DNA from 3 places in the Micromonospora sp. NPDC023888 genome. Region 3 is predicted to be linked to each of the others. Evidence: riboswitches for the same ligand, from Rfam matches in the RefSeq annotation. Region 3 holds a riboswitch; each other region holds the start of a gene.

The links. A riboswitch is a leader RNA that binds a small molecule or an ion and turns the genes downstream of it on or off. The one in region 3 is predicted to bind cyclic di-AMP.
Region 1: it holds a riboswitch for cyclic di-AMP, as region 3 does, so the genes downstream of both, AB0F61_RS24400 (transglycosylase family protein) here and AB0F61_RS15950 (hypothetical protein) in region 3, are expected to answer to the same signal.
Region 2: it holds a riboswitch for cyclic di-AMP, as region 3 does, so the genes downstream of both, AB0F61_RS24055 (hypothetical protein) here and AB0F61_RS15950 (hypothetical protein) in region 3, are expected to answer to the same signal.

What each region holds. Positions count from the first base shown of each region.
Region 1 is NZ_JBEZZW010000030.1:44,662-47,928, forward strand. Features, by position in the region: gene AB0F61_RS24385 (nitrilase-related carbon-nitrogen hydrolase) at 1-160, shown strand, start outside; gene AB0F61_RS24390 (nitroreductase family protein) at 105-458, opposite strand; gene AB0F61_RS24395 (ThuA domain-containing protein) at 444-842, shown strand; cyclic di-AMP (ydaO/yuaA leader) riboswitch at 997-1,168, shown strand; gene AB0F61_RS24400 (transglycosylase family protein) at 1,169-1,840, shown strand; gene AB0F61_RS24405 (hypothetical protein) at 1,937-2,296, opposite strand; gene dinB (DNA polymerase IV) at 2,420-3,267, opposite strand, start outside.
Region 2 is NZ_JBEZZW010000029.1:66,966-70,232, forward strand. Features, by position in the region: gene AB0F61_RS24050 (carbonic anhydrase) at 1-329, shown strand, start outside; gene AB0F61_RS24055 (hypothetical protein) at 387-1,406, opposite strand; cyclic di-AMP (ydaO/yuaA leader) riboswitch at 1,411-1,541, opposite strand; gene AB0F61_RS24060 (YibE/F family protein) at 1,708-3,078, opposite strand.
Region 3 is NZ_JBEZZW010000015.1:53,448-56,714, reverse strand. Features, by position in the region: gene AB0F61_RS15960 (AAA family ATPase) at 1-41, shown strand, start outside; gene AB0F61_RS15955 (cation diffusion facilitator family transporter) at 149-1,066, shown strand; cyclic di-AMP (ydaO/yuaA leader) riboswitch at 1,178-1,310, shown strand; gene AB0F61_RS15950 (hypothetical protein) at 1,367-2,383, shown strand; gene AB0F61_RS15945 (hypothetical protein) at 2,476-3,030, shown strand; gene AB0F61_RS15940 (SRPBCC family protein) at 2,961-3,267, opposite strand, start outside.

The sequences.
Region 1 (3,267 bases), on a different contig from region 3:
GACGACCGGCTGGGGCACTGTCTACTCGCGTACCGGGGACTGGTTTCCGTTGTTGTCCGTGGCCCTGTTGGTCGTCGCTGTCGGTGGCCTGTGGCGGCGGCCCGCTACCAGCGGTCCCAGTGGGCGAACGAGTCCGCGTCGGCCCGCGGACCGGGCTTGAAGTCGGTGGCGAAGTCCATCCGGCTGAAGGCTGGCCCGGTGCCGCCCGACGCCGGTGGCGGGGCCATCAGGCCGAGTCGCCACAGCCGGGCGACGGCGGCCCGGGTCTGCGGGTCCTCGACGAAGATGAAGTCCCACCGTTGCCTGTTGCGGCCGCTGGGTGCCTGGAGCGCGATGCGTAGGCAGTCCTCGATCACGTCACGGGGGACCGGGCGTACCAGGTCGAGACGCTGGACGCGGAGTTCGGTCGCGTCCTCGACGACTTCCTGGCCCGTGGCGGCAGCCTGCTCGCCATGCACAGCGCGACGATCGCGTTTCCCCAGCTCGCGACCTGGCGGTCCACGATCGGCGCCGCCTGGGGCCACGGCCGGACCTTCCACCCGCCGATCGGGTCGAGCCTCATCCGACGCACCGACGTCGAGCATCCGATCACTACCGGTCTGGTGGACTTCGAGGTGCACGACGAGCGCTACACCGACCTGGAGCTGCTCGACGGCGTCGACGTCGAGACCCTCTACGTCCACGACGAGGGCGGCGCGACCCACCCGCTGGTCTGGGCGCGCACGGTCGGGAGCAGCCGGATCGTCTACAACGCACTCGGTCACGACGCCCGGTCGTACGAGTCGCCGGGGCACGTGGAGCTGCTGCGGCGCATCGTGCTCTGGCTCCGTCACGGCGTCTGATCCGCAACGGTCCACCGTGGTCACTGCACACTGTCCACCCGTCCGCAACCGCTGCGGGTGACGCCCCGCGTGGCCCGGTGAAGAACTTCACACGGGTTGGGCGATCGTCACCGGCCGTGCCTAACGTCGGTCGGGTTCGCCACTGCGGACACCACGGCCGGCAACGCCAAATCCTGCCCCCGGTCGTCGGAACCCAGTCACCCGGGCAGGAGCGGGGGACCCAACGTTCCTCGGTGCACGTCACCTCGGGGTGAAGCCGCCACCGTGCGGCCGGGCTCCTCGGCCCGAACCCGACAGCTCACCTCGCCGGCGTGGAGGAAGTTCACATGACGTCTGTCTACACGCCCCGTCATCGACGGGTCACCACCCGCCGTCTCGCCGTCGGCACCCTGGCCGTCGGTGCGGTCACCGGTGCGGTCGCCCTCTTCGGCCCGGCCGCCCCCGCGCAGGCTTCGGTCAACTGGGACGCGGTCGCCCAGTGCGAGTCCGGCGGCAACTGGAAGATCAACACCGGCAACGGCTACTACGGCGGCCTGCAGTTCTCCCAGAGCACGTGGGCCGGCTACGGCGGCAAGAAGTACGCCGCCCGCGCCGACCTGGCCAGCCGCGGCGAGCAGATCGCCATCGCCGAGAAGGTGCTCGACGGGCAGGGCATCGGCGCGTGGCCGACCTGCGGCAAGAAGGGCGGCTCCACCACGAAGCCGTCGACGAAGTCCACCGCGAAGCCGTCGACGAAGTCCACGCAGAAGACCACCGCAAAGCCCACCGAGCAGCAGGAGCGGCCGTCGCGGCGGGAACAGCCGGCGACCCGCAACCACGAGCGCACCGCGCCGACCACGGGCGGCCAGACGTACCTGGTCCAGCCGGGCGACACCCTGTCGGAGATCGCTGACGGCCACCGGGTGACCGGCGGTTGGCAGGCGCTGTACGAGCACAACCGGCAGCTGATCGGGGCCGACCCGGGGCTGATCTTCCCGGGTCAGCGGCTCAGCCTCTGACGGATGACGACACGCGAACGCTCGGCCGGGTCACCGGCCGAGCGTTCGTGCGTGTGGTGCGGATCAGCCCGAGCGTTCGTACCCCACGGGACGCCGTCACGCCGCGGAGGCGGCCGCCTTCGACCCTCGCTGCGACGCGACCGGGCCGGCGTTCCAGCCCCAGCGGGGGGCCGGTGCGGTGCTCTCCCGGGGCCAGCCCTCGTCGCTGTGGCCCTCGTCGATGGTCATCTCGACCGACTCGGGGGTGCTGCGGGCCAGTCGGATCGACTGCTCGGCGCCGTTGCGGGCCGCGCACGGCCAGGACTGCCCGGCGCACTGGAGGTTGCGGCAGTGGCCCTCGTCGTCCGGCTCGTGGGCGCTGAGCACGTCGATCGCGAGCTGCCACAGCAGCGGGTCGGTCACGTCGTGCGGGCGTTCGGCGTTGCGGCTCGGTCGGTGGCTGGTGTCGTCGGACATCGTGGGTCCCCCCTTGTCAGGCTGTACCCCACAAGGGTCACCCGTCAGCCGTGGGTTAAACCGCCGACCTGCTGTGATGTGTCTCCGGTCGCAGCGGTCGCCGGGACGCCGCACGCAGATCGGTCAATCCGGCAGCAGCGGCATCTCCACACCCGGGTCCCGGCCGAGCAGCACCGCTCGGGTGAGCGCCGCCGATCCGAACCGGTCACGGACCGCGTCCACCGCGGCATCCAGCTCCGCACCCGGGTCGCGGTGGAACGGCAGCTCCGGCTGCACCGGATTGTCGTCCAGATTGCCCACCGAGACGCCGACCAATGTCACCCCACGGCGATCGATCTCGGTCAGTTCGGCCCGTAGCAGCGCCCGCGCGGCGGCGAGCAGCGGCACCGTGTCGGCGGTCGCCTTGCCCACGGTGTGCGAGCGGGTCGCCCGGGTGTAGTCGCCGAAACGTAGTCGCAGCATCACCGTGCGCCCGGCCCGCCCGGCCGCCCGCATCCGCCGGGAGACCCGATCGACCAGGCCGGCGAGGATGGCGTCCAGCTCCGCCGGGGCATGCGGGGTACGGCTCAGCGCGTGCTGCGCGCCCATCGAACCGCGACGGCGGCCGACCTGCACCGAGCGGGGGTCGTGGTTGTGCGCCAACGCGTGCAGGTGCCGTCCGGCGCCCGACCCGAGCAGCGACACCAACGCGGCCTCGCCCAGCCGGGCCACCTCGCCGACGGTACGGATCCGGTGCTCCCGCAACTTCCCCGACGTGACCGGGCCGACGCCCCACAGCCGCTCGACGGGCAGCGGGTGCAGGAACGCCAACTCGGCGTCCGGTGCGACCACCAGCAGCCCGTCCGGCTTCGCCACCCCACTGGCCACCTTCGCCAGGAACTTCGTACGGGCCACCCCCACCGTGATCGGCAGGTGGATCCGGGTCCGAACCTCGTGGCGCAGCCGCTCGGCGATCTCGGCCGGCGACCCGG
Region 2 (3,267 bases), on a different contig from region 3:
CGGCGCGGGAGTCCTCCGCGACCGGCACCCAGCCTCCCGGGCACCTGGGTGCGGTGGTCGACGCCGTGCTGCCCAGTCTGCGCCGGGCCGAGACCGAGGGTGTGGACGACATCGACGGCATCGTCGACATCCACATCGCGCAGACCGTTGAGACGCTGCTCCGGGAGTCGCCGGTGCTTGCCGACGAGGTGGCGCAGGGGCGGTGCGCGGTGGTGGGTGTGTCGTACCGGCTGGCCGCCGGAGCGGTGCGCCCGGTGGCCGCCGTGCCGGCCGGCTTCGCGGCGCTCGACGTGCCGACCGGCTCGGCCGACCCGGTCGCGGCCGCCTGACGCGTCGAGGGCCGCTCCGCGCGACGCGGAACGGCCCTCGACGGAGGATGCTGCGGGTCAGAGCATCGACATGTGCACGTGGTCGGTGTGGTTCGACGGCCCGCTGTACGACTTCCAGCCGGTCGCCGGGAACCAGATCTGCCGGTTCCAGATCACGTAGTAGATGCCGAGCCGGTCGGCGTTGCGGATGAGGAACGCGGCGACGTTGTTGCCGTACGTCCGGGTGTCCTCGTTGTGCCACGGTGAGAAGCCGCTCTTCTGTAGCGACCAGTCGCAGGCGCGGCCCTTCGGGTGCTCGTACGGCCCGCCGTTGCGGTGACAGCCGACGAACCGGTTGAAGCCGGCCCGCTTGACCTCCTTGTACGCGTGCAGCGTGCGCGGCGTGACGCAGCCGGACGTGGTGGGGTCATCCTCGCTACAGGACTGCGCCTTCCAGTCACCGTCGGCGGTGCGGCCCGGCCCGATCCGGGCGACCGGCGAGGTGGCGTCCACCAGACCGCCGGTGAAGCCCTTGCCGCCAACCAGGGCGAGCGCCTTGTCGGCCTCGCTCTTGCGCTTGGCCATCACGGCGGTCTGCTTCTGCTGCTCCCGGACCTCGGTGTCGAGGGCCAGCTTGGCCTGCTCGGCACGGGCCTTCACCGTGTTGACCTCAGCGAGCTTGTTCTCGTTCACCATGTTGATCTCGTCGAGCATCGCGGCGCGCTGGACGAACGTGTCCGGGGCGTCGCTTTCGAGCAGCATCGCGAGTGCGCCGATCCGACCGGTGCGGTACGACTGGGCGGCGATCTGCCCGACCTGGGGCGCCAGCGCGTCCAGGTCGGCCTTGGCCCGGTCCACCTCGATCGCCAACTCCAGTTGCCGCTTCTTGGACTTGTCCAGTTTGGACTTGGCGGCGGAGTAGTCGCGGTTCACCTGCTCGATGACGTCGTTGAGCAGCTTGGGCTCGTCGTCCTCCTCGTGCCCGGACGGTGTGGGGGTCGTCGGGGCGGCGTGGGCCGGGAGGGGCCCGGCGAGCACGGTCAGTGCGGCGATCACGGCCACCACGGGTGTCAACCAGCGGCGTAGGGGTGCCGTCACAATGTTCCCTTCCCTCGACCGCCGACCGGGTTAGCTGACGGGTTCGGGGCGGAAGTGGCCCCTACCGCTGACGCGGATTCACCCCACACACCTGGGTCCCCGGCTCGCCGGTTGGCGATTGGGCGGTGGCACCGCAGGCGCCGCTTCGCGCCTTCATCGGTAACCGGCAGCGAGGTTACCCGAGAGTCGACTGGGTGAGCTACGCCTGGATGCCGACCAAAAGTGTCATTTCGCCATAGCGTTGTGTGACCAGTGACGCGGTTCTCAGGGGGAAGACCCGATCTGGTCACGCTGAGGAGTGTCACCATGCCGTATCCGTGCTCCTGTTCGACTCCGGCCACCCGTCGGTGGCGGTGGATGGGGGCCGGGCCCGCGTCTGGTCCGGCTCGTCGGGTCGCCTCGTTCGCGGCGCGTTGAGGGCGGCCAGCGCCTCCGCCCGGTCCGCCCGGGGGCGCGGCCGGGCGGCGTCGACGGGCGGCGTGGTTTCGGCGCGCCCGGCCGCGGTCACGATCGCGGCCAGCCCGGTGGTCAGTGGCACGGCGGCGATCAGCCCGAGCGTGGCGACCGCGCTGCGGACGATCTCCTGCGCGAGGAACTCGCTGGTGAGGATCTGCCCGATCGGCCGCGAGTCGGCGGTGAGCAGGAGCAACAGGGGCAGCGACGCGCCCGCGTACGCCAGCACGATGGTGTTGACGGTGGAGGCGATGTGCGCGCGGCCGACGCGGGTCGCCGCACGGTAGAGCTGCATACGGGTCAGCCCGGCATTGGCGTTCGCCAGCTCGGTGACGGTGGCCGCCTGGGTGACCGTCACGTCGTCGAGCACCCCGAGCGAACCGATGATGATCCCGGCGAGCAGCAGGCCGTGCAGGTCCACGTCGCCCTGGAACATCGACAGTGTCGTCGCGTCCTCGCTGCCGAAGCCGGTGAGGTGGGTCGCCGCCGTGGCGATGGTGGCGAGCACGCCGGTCAGCACCAGGCTGCCCAGGGTGCCGAGCACCGCGACCGAGGTCTGCGCTGTGACGCCGTGGGTCAGGTAGAGCACCACGAACATGATCAGGGCGGCGCCGACCACCGCCACCAGGAGCGGTGATCTGCCGGCGCCGATGCCCGGCAGCACGAAGGTGAGCAGGATGGCGAAGCTGGCCGCCAACCCGGCGAGCGCGGCCAGACCTCGCCAGCGGCCGAACGCGACGATCGCGGCGGCGAAGATCACCGCCAGCCACACCATCGGGGTGCCGCGCTGGTGCTCGGCGATGTTCCAGTTGCTGAGGGCGGGATCGGTCGGGTCGGTCAGCTCGACCAGGATGACCTCGTCGCCGACGTCGACCCGTGGCGCGCCCGGGCCGTCGGGCACCGGTGTCTGCACCTGCTGGCCGGCGGCGGGTCCGTCGTCCACCCGGACGTCGACGGTGCCGCACGGCCCGGCGCCGACCCGGGGTGTGCCCTCGGGGCTCGACGGCACCGGCGGGCATGGCTCGGTCACCACCCGGGTCACCGTGCCGGCGTAGCGGGGCACGTCCGCTCCGCCGTCGGTCCGCGGTGCTCCTCCGCGCGGCCAGAGCAGCGCCGCGGCGAGCACGGTGGCGACGAAGAGGGGCACCACCGTCATGACGAGGATCCGTCGCACCCGGGGCGGGGCGGACGGAGCGGGACGGGCGTGGTCGGAACCCAAGTCGAGACTCCCAACGATCCGGTGCGGGATACGGGCCAGCGGGCCGCGCGGTTCAGCGTCGTCGCCGAAAGTCGGCGACCGGGCGCGGCGGATCGCGGACCGACGACCACGCGATCACCGACGGTCAGTGCCCGGCCCCGTCCGACCGGAAACCGGCATCTCGGCGCGCCGCCGACACCGGGGCGTGTC
Region 3 (3,267 bases):
GGGCCACGCAGCGACTCACCACCATCGATCCGACCGGCTGATCCGGGGCAAATCGCCTGGCGGGCCAGCGGCCCACCCCATACTTGCATACATAGCGATGTGAACATACATTTGACCGGGCCCCGACCGGCGGCGGAAGGTGGATCTCGTGGGCGCAGGTCATGACCACCACCATGGGTCGGTCGCCAATGCCGCACACCAGCACAGGGGGCGACTCTGGGCGGCGTTCGGGCTGCTCGCCACCCTGATGGTGGTCGAGGCGGTGGCCGCCCTGCACACCGGCTCACTCGCCCTGCTCTCCGACGCCGGGCACATGTTCACCGACGTGCTCGGCATCGGGATGGCGCTCGCCGCGATCACCGCGACCCGGCGGGCCACCGCCGACCCGCAACGCACCTTCGGGCTCTACCGACTCGAGGTGCTCGCCGCGCTCGCCAACGCCGTCCTGCTCTCCGGCGTCGCGATCTACGTGGTGATCGAGGCGATCCGCCGCTTCGGCGACCCGCACGAGGTCATCGCCGGCCCGATGCTCGCGGTGGCCGTGCTCGGCCTGCTCGCCAACATCGCCGCCTTCGCCCTGCTCCGCGCCGGAGCCAAGGAGAGCATCAACCTCCAGGGTGCCTACCTGGAGGTGCTCGGCGACCTGCTCGGCTCGGTCGGCGTGATCGGCGCGGCACTGCTCATCGCCGTCACCGACTGGTGGTGGGCCGACCCGCTGGTCGCCGTCGCCATCGGCGTGTTCATCCTGCCGCGCACCTGGCGGCTGGCCCGGGCCGCCATCCGCATCCTGGTGCAGGCCGCCCCGGAACATCTCCAGGTGACCGCCGTGCACGACCGGCTGGCCGCCGTCCCCGGGGTGGTCGAGGTGCACGACCTGCACGTCTGGACGCTCACCTCAGGCATGGACGTGGCCTCCGCGCACCTGACCATGGCACCCGGCGCGGAGGTCGGCGCGGTGCTCACCGCGGCGCGTACCGCCCTGCACGACGACTTCCGGATCGAACACGCGACGTTGCAGATCGAGCCCGGCGCCGCCTCCGGAGCCTGCGGCTCGATCGAGTGGTGACAATTTTCTGGTGACGACCTACGCACCGTGTGTCACATCGGCTGCAACTGCCCCACCGGCACCGGTAGGCTCGGTCCCGGCCTCCACCAGGCGGCGCCCTCCAGGCGCCGGTGGCGGTCGCCGCCTAATCGCCCAACCGGGCGAACCGGGGAACCACCGTTCCTGGGGTGCATCCGCGTCAGCGGTAGGGATCTTCCGTCCCGAACCCGTCAGCTAACCCGGTCGGCGGCTGACGGAAGGACATGCGCAGTGGCACCAGCACGACCCCCCGCCGCCCGACTGGCGGCCCTGATCGTCGCGATGTTCGCCCTCGGCGTCGCGCTCCCGGCCGGCACCGCCTCGGCCGCTCCCCCGACCGGCCTGCGGGCCGCCGCCGCACCCGACTCCGACGAGGAGGGCGGCACCCCTTCGCTACGCGCCCAACTCGAGGCCGCCAGCAAGGGCTATCTGGACGCGAAACGCGCTCTGGACACCTCCGTGCAGCGGCAGCAGCAGCTCGCCACCCAACTGAAGACCATCGAGGTCGAGCTCAACCAACGCAGCGGCAAGGTCGGCGAGATCGCCGGCGTGGCGTACCGCACCGGCCGGCTCGGCGTGGTGTCGGCGCTGCTCAACAGCAGCAGCCCGGAGGGCTTCATGGACCGGGCCGCCGCCCTCGATGCGGTGGCCGCCAACGAGGACCGGGTGCTGCGCGACCTGCTCGCCACCAAGGACCAGGCCAGTCGCACCCGGGCCGCCCTGAACGGCGAGATCGTCGAACAACGCAAGCAGGTCGCGGTGATGTCCAAGCGCAAGGACCAGGCCGAACGGGCGCTGACCGTGGCCAACACCCCCAAGCCGCAGACCACCGCCGACACCGGCTCCAACCGGGGCACCTCCACCGCCAACGCCAAGCCGGCGCCCCGTAACTCCGACGGCTCCTGGCCATCCGAATCGTGCAGCGTCAACGACCCCACGCCCGCCAGCGGCTGCATCACCCCGCGCACCCTGCACGCGCTCAACCAGGCCAAGGCCGCCGGCTTCACCCGGTACGTCTCCTGTCACCGCCCCAGCGGCTCCGGCGAGCATCCCAAGGGCCGGGCCTGCGACTTCGCCGCCCAGAAGAGCGGCTTCGGCGGTAACGCCACCGGCGGCGACAAGACGTACGGCAACAACCTGGCCGCGTACTTCATCCGCAACGCCGACCAACTCGCCGTGCTGTACGTGATCTGGTACCGGCAGATCTGGCTGCCCAGCAGCGGGTGGAAGTCGTACAGCGGCGCGGGTGGCACCCCGTCCACCGACCACACCAACCACGTACACCTGTCGGTCTACTGACCCACCCGACGTTCGGGGTACGTCCCGGGACGTACCCCGGATGTCGTCGGCGGTCGGACGACCCGGACCGGGTCGGCGGGCAGCATCGCGGTATGCGTCGGATCCCACCCAGCGCCCGCAAGGGGCTCCTCACCCTGCATCTGGTCACCTCGCTCGGCTGGCTCGGCGCCGACCTCGTGCTCCTCACCCTCGGCATCGCCGTGCAGCGCGGCGCCGACCCGGCTGTCGTCTACCCGGTCACCGCGCTGGTCGGCACGGTGCTGTTCGCGCCGCTGAGCGTCCTGGTCTGGCTGATCGGGGTCGCCAGCGCGCTGCTCACCCCCTGGGGCCTGTGGCGCTATCGCTGGGTACTGGCCAAGCTCGTGCTCACCACGGTGATGGTCGGGCTGGTGCTGTTCCTGCTCACGCCGAATCTGCGGCACGCCGGTGCGGTGGGCGCCGCCCTCCCCGCCCGCGACCGCGCCGACCTGGTGATCGCACCCGCGGTGTCGACCAGCCTGATGATCATCGCGACGGTGCTGTCCACCTACAAACCGTGGGGTCGACGTCCCGCCGCCCCACCCACCCACGGGCGGGGTCAGGCCGGGGGCGGTGGGTCGCCGGCGCGGTCGAGGGCCGGGCCGAGACGGGCCGCGAGGGCGAGGTGAGCGGCCCGCGCCTGGCGGAACGCGTACCGGAACAGTGGGGTCGGCGCGGTCAGGGTGATCTCGACGTCGATCCGGACCAGGCCGTCCGGCTCGGCGCGCAGTCGAGTGTGGTTGCGCACCGTGGTGGCGGGCCACTGGCGGGCCACCGTGACGATCTCGTCGTCCTCGATGGTCAGCACGTCCGCGTGGTACGTGGTCCGGAAGCGCAGTGGGCCGGCCACCAGCCTGTCGTTGATC